Linked DNA regions of Kaistia algarum. The main gene of each other region encodes a partner of the protein of the gene in region 2 in a complex. Links are inferred from orthologs where the notes say so. Each region holds a gene or a part of one and is shown on either strand. Other genes may lie near its edges. The genes, in order: dapF and OSH05_RS11200.

The links.
Region 1: the proteins of OSH05_RS11200 (region 2) and dapF are in contact, whole or in part, in a solved structure (PDB 5YGU), measured with the Escherichia coli proteins. The link is inferred for Kaistia algarum from one-to-one orthologs.

Annotation. Positions count from the first base shown.
Region 1 is NZ_JAPKNJ010000001.1:2,091,366-2,097,578, forward strand. Bases 1,773-4,699 are described here. They hold dapF (diaminopimelate epimerase), read left to right. Parts: upstream 1,773-2,758; coding sequence 2,759-3,640; downstream 3,641-4,699. Other genes in these bases: pncB (nicotinate phosphoribosyltransferase), read right to left, coding at 1,773-2,548; mtaB (tRNA (N(6)-L-threonylcarbamoyladenosine(37)-C(2))-methylthiotransferase MtaB), read left to right, coding at 3,681-4,699. Also shown: OSH05_RS10150 (glucoamylase family protein), read left to right, coding at 1-1,218; more of pncB, read right to left, coding at 1,232-1,772; more of mtaB, read left to right, coding at 4,700-4,946; signal recognition particle-docking protein FtsY, read left to right, coding at 4,951-6,027; OSH05_RS10175 (septation protein A), read left to right, coding at 6,093-6,213. UniProt on the Escherichia coli protein: Involved in the succinylase branch of the L-lysine biosynthesis and in the biosynthesis of the pentapeptide incorporated in the peptidoglycan moiety. Catalyzes the stereoinversion of LL-2,6-diaminopimelate (L,L-DAP) to meso-diaminopimelate (meso-DAP).
Region 2 is NZ_JAPKNJ010000001.1:2,327,771-2,333,761, forward strand. The notes cover bases 1-2,705. They hold OSH05_RS11200 (RNA pyrophosphohydrolase), read right to left. Parts: upstream 1,760-2,705; coding sequence 1,241-1,759; downstream 1-1,240. Other genes in these bases: atpD (F0F1 ATP synthase subunit beta), read left to right, coding at 1-759; OSH05_RS11195 (F0F1 ATP synthase subunit epsilon), read left to right, coding at 786-1,190; OSH05_RS11205 (hypothetical protein), read right to left, coding at 1,844-2,119; OSH05_RS11210 (S41 family peptidase), read right to left, coding at 2,199-2,705. Also shown: more of OSH05_RS11210, read right to left, coding at 2,706-3,533; OSH05_RS11215 (murein hydrolase activator EnvC family protein), read right to left, coding at 3,530-4,948; 23S rRNA (pseudouridine(1915)-N(3))-methyltransferase RlmH, read right to left, coding at 5,002-5,481; rsfS (ribosome silencing factor), read right to left, coding at 5,494-5,877. UniProt on the Escherichia coli protein: Master regulator of 5'-end-dependent mRNA decay.

The DNA.
Region 1 (6,213 bases), 230 kb from region 2 along the record:
GACGAGGCGTTGCTGGATCTAGTCCAGCGCCAGACCTTCCGCTATTTCTGGGACTTCGCCCATCCGGCGAGCGGGCTGGCCCGCGACCGGTTCGGCGGCAATGACGAGTGGATCGCGGTTGGCGGGTCGGGATTCGGCGCCATGGCGATCGTCGTGGCAGCCGAGCGCGGATGGATCGCGCGTGAGGAGGCGGTCGACCGCCTGCACCGGATGGTCGCCTTCCTGGAGAAGGCCGACCATTATCACGGCGTCTTTCCCCATTTTCTCAATGGAACGACTGGCCGGACGATCCGGTTCGGCCGCAAGGACGATGGCGCCGACATCGTCGAGACAGCCCTGCTGCTGCAGGGGCTGATCGCCGCGCAGGTCTATTTCGATGGCGAGGGTCGCGAGGCCTGGCTACGCGGCCGGATCGGCGGGCTGCGTCGCGCCGTCGAATGGGATTGGTTCACGCGCGGTGGTCGCGAGGCGCTCTACTGGCATTGGAGCCCCAATCAAGGCTGGGCCATGAACCATGAGATCCATGGCTGGAACGAATGCCTGATCCTGCTCGTCCTGGCGGCGGGTGCGGGGCAGAACGCGATCGCGCCGGCGGTCTATCACAATGGCTTCGCGCAGAGCCGCACCTTCATCAACCAGCGCCCGCATGAAGGCATCGAGTTGCCGCTCGGACCCGATGGCGGCGGTCCGCTGTTCTTCGCGCATTATTCGTTCTGCGGGCTCGATCCGCGCGGCCTCAGGGACATCTATGCGGACTACTGGCAGCAGAACGTCGCCCATAGCCGTATCAACCATGATTATTGCGTGCGGAACCCGAAGGGCTATGCGGGGTATGGCCCGGATTGCTGGGGGCTGACGGCGAGCGACAGCGTCGACGGCTATTCGGCCCATGCGCCGGATAACGACCTCGGTGTCATCGCCCCGACGGCGGCATTATCGAGCCTGCCCTATACACCGGACGAGTCGATTCGCGCGCTTCGGCATTTTCACGACGATCTGGGCGACAGGATCTGGCGCGATCTTGGATTTGTCGACGCCTTCAGCGAGAGCGCCGGCTGGTATGCCAAGACGCATCTCGCCATCGACCAGGGACCGATCATCGCCATGATCGAGAACCACCGCTCAGGCCTTCTCTGGAGGCTGGTCATGCAGGACGAGGAAATCCGGCGAGGCCTCGGCCGCCTAGGCTTTTCGAGCCCCCATCTCGTTTCGGCGTAAAGGCCCTCGCGACTCAGACAAGCACCGGCTGGCGCGCGATCTCGTCCTGGCCGAAGACGCGGCGATAGCGGGTGATCTCCTCGGCGGGACCGGTGGCCTTGTTGGCGTTGTCGGAGAGTTTCACCGCCGGCTTGCCGTTCGCCTCGATCACCTTGCAGACCAGCGAGATCGCTTCGAGCCGATCGTTCTTGCCGTCCGGCGCGCAGTCCCGGAAATCGTTGGTGACATTGGTGCCCCAGCCTATCGAGAGGTTCACGCGGCCGCGGAAATGGCGGACCGCATCCTCGATGGTGTCGATGTCCATGCCGTCGGAAAGCACGATCAGCTTCTCGCGCGGATCGAGCCCGTGCATGGCCCACCAGGCGATCGCCTCTTCCGCGCCTTCGATCGGCGGCTTCGAATCGGGGCGGATGCCCTTCCAGCTCAGGATCCAGTCGGGCGCGTTGCGCAGGAAGGCCGTGGTGCCATAGGTGTCCGGCAGGATGACGAGCAGATTGCCGTCATACATCTCGGCCCAGTCCTTCAGTACCTTGTAGGGAGCTTCCACGAGCGCCTCGTCGCTGTTCGCCAGCGCCGCATAGACCATGGGCAGTTCATGCGCGTTGGTGCCGATCGCCTCAAGACCGGCATCCATCGCCATCTTGACGTTGGAGGTGCCGACGAAATTGTCGCCAAGTCCCTCCTGCAGCGCCTCGACGCACCATTTCTGCCAGAGAAAGCCGTGGCGCCGACGGGTGCCGAAATCGGCGATCTTCAGCGGCCCCTCGCGGCCAAGAAGACGGAGTCGCTCGATCTTGCCCCAGAGCTTGGCCTTGGCCTTGGCATAGAGCACGTCGAGTTCGAAGCGGCTCATGCCCGTCATGGCCGAGCGGGCGCGCAATTCGCTGACGATCGCCAGCGCCGGCACCTCCCATAGCGTGGTTTCGCACCAGGGACCCTCGAACAGCAATTCATACTGGCCGTCCGGAGTGCGGCGCAGATCATATTCCGGCAGGCGGAAGTCCTCGAGCCAATCTAGAAAGTCGGGCTTGAAGATCTGCTTCACGCCGTAGAACGTGTTGCCGGCCAGCCAGATGAGTTCGTTCTTCTGGAAGCGCAGCGTTCGCGCATGGTCGAGTTGGTCACGCAATTCACGCTCGTCGATCGAATCGGCGATGCGGACGGATTTGGTCCGGTTGATCAGGCCGAACGTGGCGCGAACGTCCGGCGAGCGCGCCCGGATCAGCTGCAGCATCAGGAACTTGTAGAAATCCGTGTCGAGCAGCGTGCGGATGATCGGGTCGATCCGAAAGCCGTGATTATAGACGCGGGTCGCGACGTCGAGCGTCATGAAATGTCCGTATGGCCAAGCGGAGGGGCCAAGGCTGCGGCGCCCTCCGGTAAATCCGCGGCCGGGGGTTCGGCCGTCCGCCCTCACGCTTGAAGCGGTTCAGATAGTCAATCAGGCTCGGGCGCGCCCTGCAAGGGCGGCCAGCATCGCCGATCTGGCAATCGCCGCCGCCATCGGCCATATAGAAGCCAACGAATTTTGGGCGCGGCCATGACAATCCCCTTCGCCAAGATGAACGGCATCGGCAACGAGATAACCGTGGTCGACCTCCGCGCGGCCGGTCGTCGCCTGGACGCCGAGACGGCGCGCCGGCTCGCGGCTGATCCAAAGACGACGTTCGACCAGCTGATGACGATCGAGCCGCCGCGGACGCCCGGCACCGACGCCTTCATGACGATCTTCAACACCGATGGTTCGATGTCCGGCGCCTGTGGCAATGGCACGCGCTGCGTGGCGCTGGTCCTGTCGCAGGATCTTCGCCGCAGCGACGTCGTCCTGGAGACCTCCGCCGGGCTGCTGCTGGCGCAGGCAGAGAGCGCGGCGCGCATCACGGTCGATATGGGAACGCCGCGCTTCGACTGGCCGTCGATCCCGCTCAGCGAGCCCTTTGCCGACACGCGGGCGATCGAATTGCAGATCGGGCCGATCGACGCGCCGATCCTGCATTCGCCATCGGTCGTCAATGTCGGCAATCCGCATGCGATCTTCTGGGTCGACGATGTCGAGGCCTATGATCTCGCACGGATCGGGCCGATGCTCGAACACCACCCGATCTTCCCGGAACGCGCCAATATCTCGCTGGCGCAGGTGACCTCAAAGGGTTCGCTGCGACTTAAGGTCTGGGAGCGCGGCGTGGGGCTGACGCTGGCTTGCGGCTCCGCTGCCTGCGCGGCCGCCGTCGCCGCTGCGCGCACCGGCCGGACAGGGCGAACCGTCGACGTCGCGCTGCCGGGGGGCATGCTGACCATCGAATGGCGCGGCGACGACCACATCCTCATGACGGGGCCGGCCGCCTTCGAGCATCGCGGTACGCTGGCGCTGGGTGAGACGATCGCGGTGACGCTCGCCGATGTGCCACCGATTCCGGCTTGAGGGTGGCCTTTTCGGCTGCTTTCCGCCATAGAACGGCGCCATGACCCTCGATGTTGTCACCTTTGGCTGTCGCCTGAACACGCTCGAATCCGAAGTGATGCAGATGCGTGCCCGCGAGGCCGGGCTGGATGATGCCGTGCTGGTCAATACCTGCGCGGTGACCAGCGAGGCGGTGCGCCAGGCGCGGCAGACGATACGCCGGCTGCGGCGGGAGCGGCCGGCTTCACGGATCGTGGTGGCCGGCTGCGCGGCGCAGATCGATCCTGCGAGTTTCGCCGAAATGGTGGAAGTCGACCTCGTGCTCGGCAATGCCGAGAAGCTCGACGCCGGCGCCTACCAGATATCCGATTTTGGCATCCCTTTGGAAAACAAGGCGAAAGTCGCCGACATCGCCGAACTGCGCGAGACGGCAGGCCATCTTGTTGCCGGCATGGATGGGCACACGCGGGCCTTTGTCGAGATCCAGAATGGCTGCGATCATCGCTGTACCTTCTGCGTCATTCCCTATGGCCGCGGACCCTCGCGCTCGGTGCCGATGGGCGCCGTCGTCGAGCAGATCCGCAGTCTCGTTGCCGGCGGGCATGGCGAGATCGTGCTGACCGGCGTCGATATCACCGCCTATGGCGCCGATCTGCCGGGCCAGCCGACACTCGGGACGCTCGTCGGCAAGATCTTGAAACTCCTGCCGGAATTGCCCCGCCTCCGCCTTTCTTCGCTCGACACGATCGAGGTCGACGCGGCGCTTCTGCGCGTGATCGGCGAGGAAGAAAGACTGATGCCGCATTTTCATCTCTCGCTGCAATCCGGCGACGACATGATTCTGAAGCGCATGAAGCGCCGGCATTCGCGATCCGAGGCGCTGGCCTTCTGCGCGCGCGTGCGCCAGCTTCGCCCCGACGCCGTGTTCGGCGCTGATCTGATCGCCGGCTTCCCGACGGAGAGCGAGGCGATGTTCGAGAATTCGTTGCGCCTTCCAGAGGATGCGGGGCTCACCTATCTGCACGTCTTCCCGTTCTCGCCGCGGCCCGGCACGCCCGCCGCCCGGATGCCGCCCTTGGCGAAATCGCTGGTGAAAGAGCGGGCTGCCCGGCTGCGCGCCGAAGGCGAGCGCCGGCTCGGCGCCTTCCTCGACGGTGAGGTCGGGCAGATCCGGTCCGTGCTGATGGAGCGCGGTGGTACCGGGCGGACGGAACATTTCGCCCCGGTGCGGCTCGGCGGCGTGCCGGCCGGAGATATCCTTGCCGTCCGGATCGACGCTCGCTCCGGCGGCGAACTGACCGCTTCCCCGATCGAGAAGGCTGCCTGACGCGATGAGTGACGAGAAGAAGGGCTTCTTCCGACGCATATTCGGCGGCGGCGAGACTCCCACCGAGACGAGGGTCGAGGTGCCGGAGGTGGCGCCGCCCGAACCGGTGCCGGCTGCCGAGCCGGTGGTGGAGGAAAAGCCGGCAACGGCGGCCGAGCCGAGGCTCTCCTGGTTCCAGCGGCTCAAGGCTGGCCTGTCGCGGTCGTCGAATGCGATCTCCGACAGCATCGCCTCGGTGTTCACCAAGCGGAAGCTCGATGCGGCGACGCTGGAGGAATTCGAGGATGTGCTGATCCAGGCCGACCTCGGCGTCTCGACGGCGAGCGCCATCACGGCGGCGCTCGCTAAGGGGCGTTTCGATAAGGAGATCGAGGGCGAGGAGGTCAAGACGATCCTCGCCGAGGAAGTCGCCAAGGTTCTGGTTCCCGTGGCGCGTCCGCTGGCGATCGATCCGAGCCGCAAGCCGCATGTCATCCTCGTCGTCGGCGTCAACGGCACCGGCAAGACGACGACGATCGGCAAGCTCGCGGCGAAGCTCACCGCCGAAGGGCGCTCGGTCATGCTCGCGGCCGGCGACACGTTCCGCGCCGCCGCGGTCGAGCAGCTGAAGATCTGGGGCCAGCGCACCGGCTGCACCGTGATGTCGCGGCCGACCGGTGCCGACGCGGCCGGGCTTGCCTTCGACGCGCTGAAAGAGGCGCAAGCGAATGGCACCGACGTTCTCCTGATCGACACAGCCGGGCGGCTGCAGAACCGCACGGAGCTGATGGCGGAACTGGAAAAGATCATCCGCGTCGTCAGGAAGCAGGATCCGACCGCGCCGCATACCGTGCTGCTGACCCTCGACGCGACGACCGGTCAGAACGCCCTGCAGCAGGTCGAGATATTCGGCCGCGTCGCCGGGGTGACGGGTCTCGTCATGACCAAGCTCGACGGCACGGCGCGCGGCGGCATCCTGGTGGCGATCGCAGCCAAATACGGCCTGCCGATCCACTTCATCGGCGTCGGCGAGGGCGTCGACGATCTGGAGCCGTTCGAGGCCAATGACTTCGCCAGGGCAATCGCCGGCCTCGCCGTGTGAAGGAAGCCCTTTATGCGGAGGCCGATCGGCACTATGTCGGTCTGGCCACCAGACGAAAGCCCTCCATGACCGCCCTTTTCGAACGCGCGCCGAATGATCCGAAGCACAAGGATCTCAATCCGATCCTGAAGCTCGTGTTGGAGCTCGGCCCGCTCGGCGTCTTCTTCTTCGCCAATGCCCGCCTCG
Region 2 (5,991 bases):
CCGCCGGGCGCCCGCGCCCGCGTCGCGCTGACCGGTCTCACCGTCGCCGAGCATTTCCGCGATCAGGGCCAGGACGTGCTGTTCTTCGTCGACAACATCTTCCGCTTCACGCAGGCGGGCTCGGAAGTGTCGGCGCTTCTCGGCCGTATTCCTTCGGCCGTGGGCTATCAGCCGACGCTGGCGACCGACATGGGCCAGCTTCAGGAGCGCATCACCACGACGACCAAGGGTTCGATCACCTCGGTGCAGGCCATCTACGTGCCGGCCGACGATCTGACCGACCCGGCGCCGGCCACCTCCTTCGCCCATCTGGACGCGACGACGAATCTGTCGCGCGCGATCTCGGAAAAGGGCATCTATCCGGCCGTGGATCCGCTCGACTCTACCTCGCGCATGCTGACGCCGGCCATCGTCGGCGAGGAGCACTATGCGGTCGCCCGCCGGGTGCAGCAGATCCTGCAGCGCTACAAGGCACTTCAGGACATCATCGCGATCCTGGGCATGGACGAGCTTTCCGAAGAGGACAAGCTCACCGTGGCACGCGCCCGCAAGATCGAGCGCTTCCTGTCGCAGCCCTTCGACGTCGCCGAGGCCTTCACCGGCCAGCCGGGCGTCCAGGTTCCGATCGCCGATACGATCAAGGGCTTCAAGGGCCTTTGCAACGGCGACTATGATCATCTGCCTGAAGCCGCTTTCTACATGGTCGGCACCATCGAGGATGCCATCGCCAAGGCGAAGAAGCTTGCGGCTGCCGCCTGATCGCCTCGAAAAGGAGCTAGGGCCCGATGGCTGATCCGTTTTCGTTCGAACTCGTCTCGCCGGAGCGGCTCCTGCTCTCCGAGCCGGTGCTTTCCGTTGTCGTTCCCGGCGCGGAAGGCGAGTTCACCGTCCTGAAGAACCACGCGCCGTTCATGTCGACGATCCGGCCGGGCATCGTGACGGTTACGCCGGTGTCCGGCGCGTCGCAGCGCTATTTCATCCGCGGCGGCTTCGCGGATGTGAGCCCCTCGGGTCTCACCATCCTCGCCGAACTCGCCGTTCCCGCCGAGAGCATCGATCCGGCCCTGATCCTCAAGGAGATCAAGGACGCGGAGGAGGATCTCGCCGACGCCAAGGACGACGAAAGCCGTTCGGTGGCGGCGCAGAAGCTCAGCCAGCTCAAGGAAGCGCAGGCCGCTCTCGGCCAGTGAATTCCGCCAATACAACGATCGAACGGCCGCCTTTGGGCGGCCGTTTTCGTTCATGAGGCCAGATGGCGGAAGGCTGCGACGACCTGCTCGTAGACCTTGCGCTTGAACGGGACGATCAGGCTGGGCAGCGCGTCGAGCCGCTCCCACCGCCACGAGATGAATTCAGCCTCATGGGCGCCGCCGCCAGGTGACAATACGTTGATCTCGCTCTCCTCGCCCTCAAAGCGGAAGGCGAACCATTTCTGCCGCTGACCGCGGTATTTTCCCTTGAGCGCGACACCGACGAGATCCGGCGGCAGGTCATAGTCGAACCAGCCCTCGGCTTCCTCGATCAGCGTCACGGACCGGATGCTCGTCTCCTCAAACAGCTCGCGATACGCGGCCGGCAAGGGCTCCTCGCCCGGGTCGATGCCACCTTGGGGCAGCTGCCAGACGGGGTCGCCCGCGACCAGCTCGGCATTCGGCGAGCGCTCGCCGATAAAGACCTGCCCGGCGGCGTTGAAGACGACGGTCCCGACGCAGGGACGATAGGGCAAGGTCGAGGGATCGACCGGTTTCTTCTTCGACATGGGATCATCCTCCAGCGCAGGAGCCGGCAATCTATCGGCTCGCAGGCGGCGGATGAAGCGACATTTGGATGACGCTCCCTGCGATCAGGGATCGCGGATGATGATCTGACCCGATGGGTCGTCAGGCGGCTCCGGGGCCGGCGAGTCGGCGGCGGGAGGCGGGGGCGGCGCAGGGGGCAGCGCCGGCAGAGCCACGCTGGCGATCGGTTGGCCTCCGTCCGGATCATGGAACCAGACCGCCCAGCCGACGACGAAGAGCGTGGCAGCCAGCGCAATGCCGAGCGCAAAGGGCCAGAGGCGTGACGGTCGCCGGCTCCGGTCGCGACCGAGGCCGAGGGGGGCGGTGTAATCCTCCGACACAGGTCGGCTCCAGAAGCTGCGATGGCTGGGGTAAGCGTCGGATCATAAAGGAACGGCGCCCGAGGGCGCCGTTCTGGGATCAGTTCGGAACGGCCGCCTTCGGGTCCGGCGGGAAGGCGCTGTTCGCCTGCTTGCCGTCGAGCAGGCCGATCGCCTGCTGAAGCTGCTTGTCGTCCTTGGCCTCCGGCGGGACATAGGCCTGAGAGCCGCCGCCTTCCTGGCCGCCAGCTTCGTTAGCGAGGTGACCCTTCAGCGATGCTTCGCCCTTGGTATCGGTCACCTGGTCCTTCAGCTCCGGCGGCAGGTCCTGCAGGACCTGAATATCCGGATCGATGCCCTTGGCCTGGATCGAGCGGCCGGCCGGCGTGTAGTAGCGCGCCGTCGTCAGGCGGATCGCGCCGTTGGAGCCAAGCGGGATGATCGTCTGTACCGATCCCTTGCCGAAGGAGCGGGTGCCGAGGATCGTCGCCCGCTTCTGGTCCTGCAGGGCGCCGGCCACGATTTCCGATGCCGAAGCGGAGCCACCATTGATGAGGACGATGACGGGCTTGCCGTCGGTCATATCCCCGGGCCGGGCGTCGTAGCGCGTATTCTGGTCCGAATGGCGCCCGCGCGTCGCGACGATCTCGCCATGGTCGAGGAACGTATCGCCGACCGCGACCGCCTGATCGAGCAGGCCGCCGGGATTGTTGCGCAGATCAAGGATGAAGCCCTTGATCTTGTCCTTGCCGATCTGGTCGTCGAGCTTCTCGATCGCCGTCTTCAGCCCGTCAAAGGTCTGTTCGTTGAAGGAGGAGATGCGGATATAGCCGACATCGCCTTCGGCGCGCCACTTGACCGACTGGATGCGGATGACGTCGCGGACGATCTTGACGTCGAAGGGCTTGGCGGTGCCCTTGCGCTGGATCTGCAGTGTGATCGGCGTATTGACCGCGCCGCGCATCTTCTCGACGGCTTGATTGAGGTTCATGTTCTGAACCGAGTCGCCGTCAATGGCGACGATCAGGTCTCCGGCCTGGATGCCCGCCTTGGCGGCCGGCGTGTCGTCGATCGGGGATACGACCTTGACCGCGCCGTCCTCCATGGTCACCTCGATCCCGAGCCCGCCGAATTCGCCGCGGGTCTGGACCTGCATGTCCTTGAAGTCTTTGGGATTCATGTAGCTCGAATGCGGATCGAGCGAGGTGAGCATGCCGTTGACGGCCGCCTCGACCAAGGCTGAATCCTCGGGCTTTTCAACATAGTCCGCCCGGACGCGCTCAAACACGTCGCCGAACAGATTGAGCTGCCGGTAGGTATCGGACACGGCGGCCTGCGCGGCCGTCGGTACGAGCCCGGGCATCTGGCTCAGCGTCACCGTGGCCGCGGCGCCGATGATCGTGCCGGCCAGGAGCAGGGTAGCATTGCGAATCATCCGCCAACCTTTTCGTCGTTGGATCGCGCCCACCATGGGGCCGGGTCGATCGAGGTTCCGTCTTTTCTGAATTCGACATAGAGCATGGGCTGCGTAGCGCCAATACCGTCGACATTATTACTGGCCAGCAACCGCGATCCCATGACCGCCACCGGCTCGCCTGCCAGCACGAACTGCCCGAGTTCGACGTCGATCCGCTCCATTCCTGCCAACAAGATATGATATCCGCCGCCGGCATTGATGATCAAGAGTTGACCGTAGGACCGGAACGGTCCGGCGTAAACTACCCACCCATCGGCGGGTGACGATACGCCGTTCCCGGCGCGCGTCGCGATCGAAATTCCCTGCGTTGTACCGCCCAGTCCGTCGGCGTCGCCGAAGCCCTTCATCTGGACCCCATTGACCGGCATCGGCAGCATGCCCTTGGTATTGCCAAAGGCGACAGCCGGCGCGATGCGGTTGCGCGCGCCGAGGCTGTCCGGGTTCGGCGATGCCTTGCCGGACTCGAGCGCGGCCTGGTTGTCGGCTTCGGCCTTGCTTGCCGCCGCGGCGGCATCCGCGGAGGCCGCGACCTGCTTCTCCAGGCTCGCGATCAGGTCCTTGAGACTGGTGGCCTTGCGGGCGAGTTGCTCGGAGCGGGATTGCTCGTCGGCCAATTGCTGCTCGGACGCGACGCGCGCCTTCTTCTTTTCTTCGACCAGGAGCTGGATCCGCGTGCGCTCCTCGGCGAGCGCGGTCGAATCGGCGCGCATGCGGTCGCGCTCGCGCTCCTGCTCGCCCTTGAGCGCGAGGAGATGCTGGAGGTCACCTGCCAGCTGGATGGCTTCGCCCCGCAGCTCCGGTACCACCGCCCCTAGCAGCATGGCACTTCGGACTGCTGAGAGGGCATCCTGAGGCCGCACAACAATGGCGGGCGGCGGCTTGCGGCCCATACGTTGCAAAGCGGCCAGCACATTGGCCAGGGTTCCCCGGCGCGCGGCGAGCGAATCGTGGACCGTCTTCTCTTCGTCGAGCAGGCTGCTCATGCGCTGCTCGGCCTTGTCGATCTTCTTCTCGAGTTCGGTGGCGCGCTCCCCGGTGTCGACCAACGCCGATGTCAACGACGTGCTGTCATTGTCGAGCTTTGCGATTTCGGATCGCAAGGCTTCCTGTCGCTCTTTTGTGACGTCAATGTCGCGGGTGATCGCGTCGAGTTCCGCGCGGCGGGCACTTTGTTCCGCCGCTGTCGGCGCGGTGCTTGCGGGCGTGACGCCTTCATCGGCGGCGTGCGCTTCCGGCGACAGCAGCGCCAGCAGCAGCGCGGCGAACGCGGCAGCTCTTAGCGACGGCGCGGAATGCTGAAGTCGATGCACGTTCGACGGCCCGAAGGAGGTGTCCGGACGGTCGCAAGCGCGACCCCAAAGGTCGACCGCCAATCTACCGTCGCTTGTTGCTTCGCTAGCCAAGAATTGCGGCCGAAGCGCGACGGTCACTCACGATGATAAGGATGGCCGGACAAGATTGTCATCGCCCGGTAGATCTGCTCAGCGAGCAGCAGGCGGACGATCTGGTGAGGCCATGTCATCTGACCAAAGGCCAGCGTCTCGTCGGCGCGGGACTTGAGCGCGGCGCCATGGCCGTCGGCACCGCCGATCGCGAATACGAGGTCACCGAGCCCGTCATCGCGCAGCCGTCCGATCTTGCGGGCGAACTCGACGCTGGTCGGAGCACGGCCGCCTTCGTCTAGGGCGACCAGCCGGGCGCCGGGCGGGAGGGCGGCGATAAGCATCGTCGCTTCCTGGGCCATGCGGTCCTCGCCGCGACCGGCCCGGCTCTCGGAAAATTCCCGAGTGACGACATCAAGGCTCAGGCTGCGGCCGGCATGGACGGCGCGTTCTAGATAACGCTCGACGAGAAGCCGGTCGGGGCCCGTTTTGAGTCGTCCGACCGAGAAGATCGAAATGCGCATGGGCGATCCGGCTCAGCCGGCCGGATTCTCCGTTACCGGACGCAGCGCCCCGGTCTTTGGAGCATCAGACGACCACATCTTCTCCAGATTGTAGAAGCTGCGGACTTCCGGCCTGAAGACATGGACGATCACGTCGCCGGCGTCGATCAGTACCCAATCGCAATGCGGCATGCCTTCGACGCTCGCGACGCGGCCACCGGCCTCCGCTATATCGCGGGCGATATGATCCGCGATGGCGCCGACATGGCGTTGCGACCGGCCGGTGGCGATGACCATGAAGTCCGCCAATGCCGATTTGCCTGCGATGTCGATGGATACGATCTCCTCCGCCTTCGAATCGTCGAGGCTGTCGAGGATGATTTTGAGAACGTCGTCCGCCGCAATCTGCCGGCGCACGGCCGTCCGATGAGGAACGCGCTCCAGCGCGGCCTCGGTTTGAATTGCCGTCGTCAGTGGTTCTTTCCTTTCGCCATAGGGCGTATCGGGCCTTTCAAGAGGGCCGTGATCGGA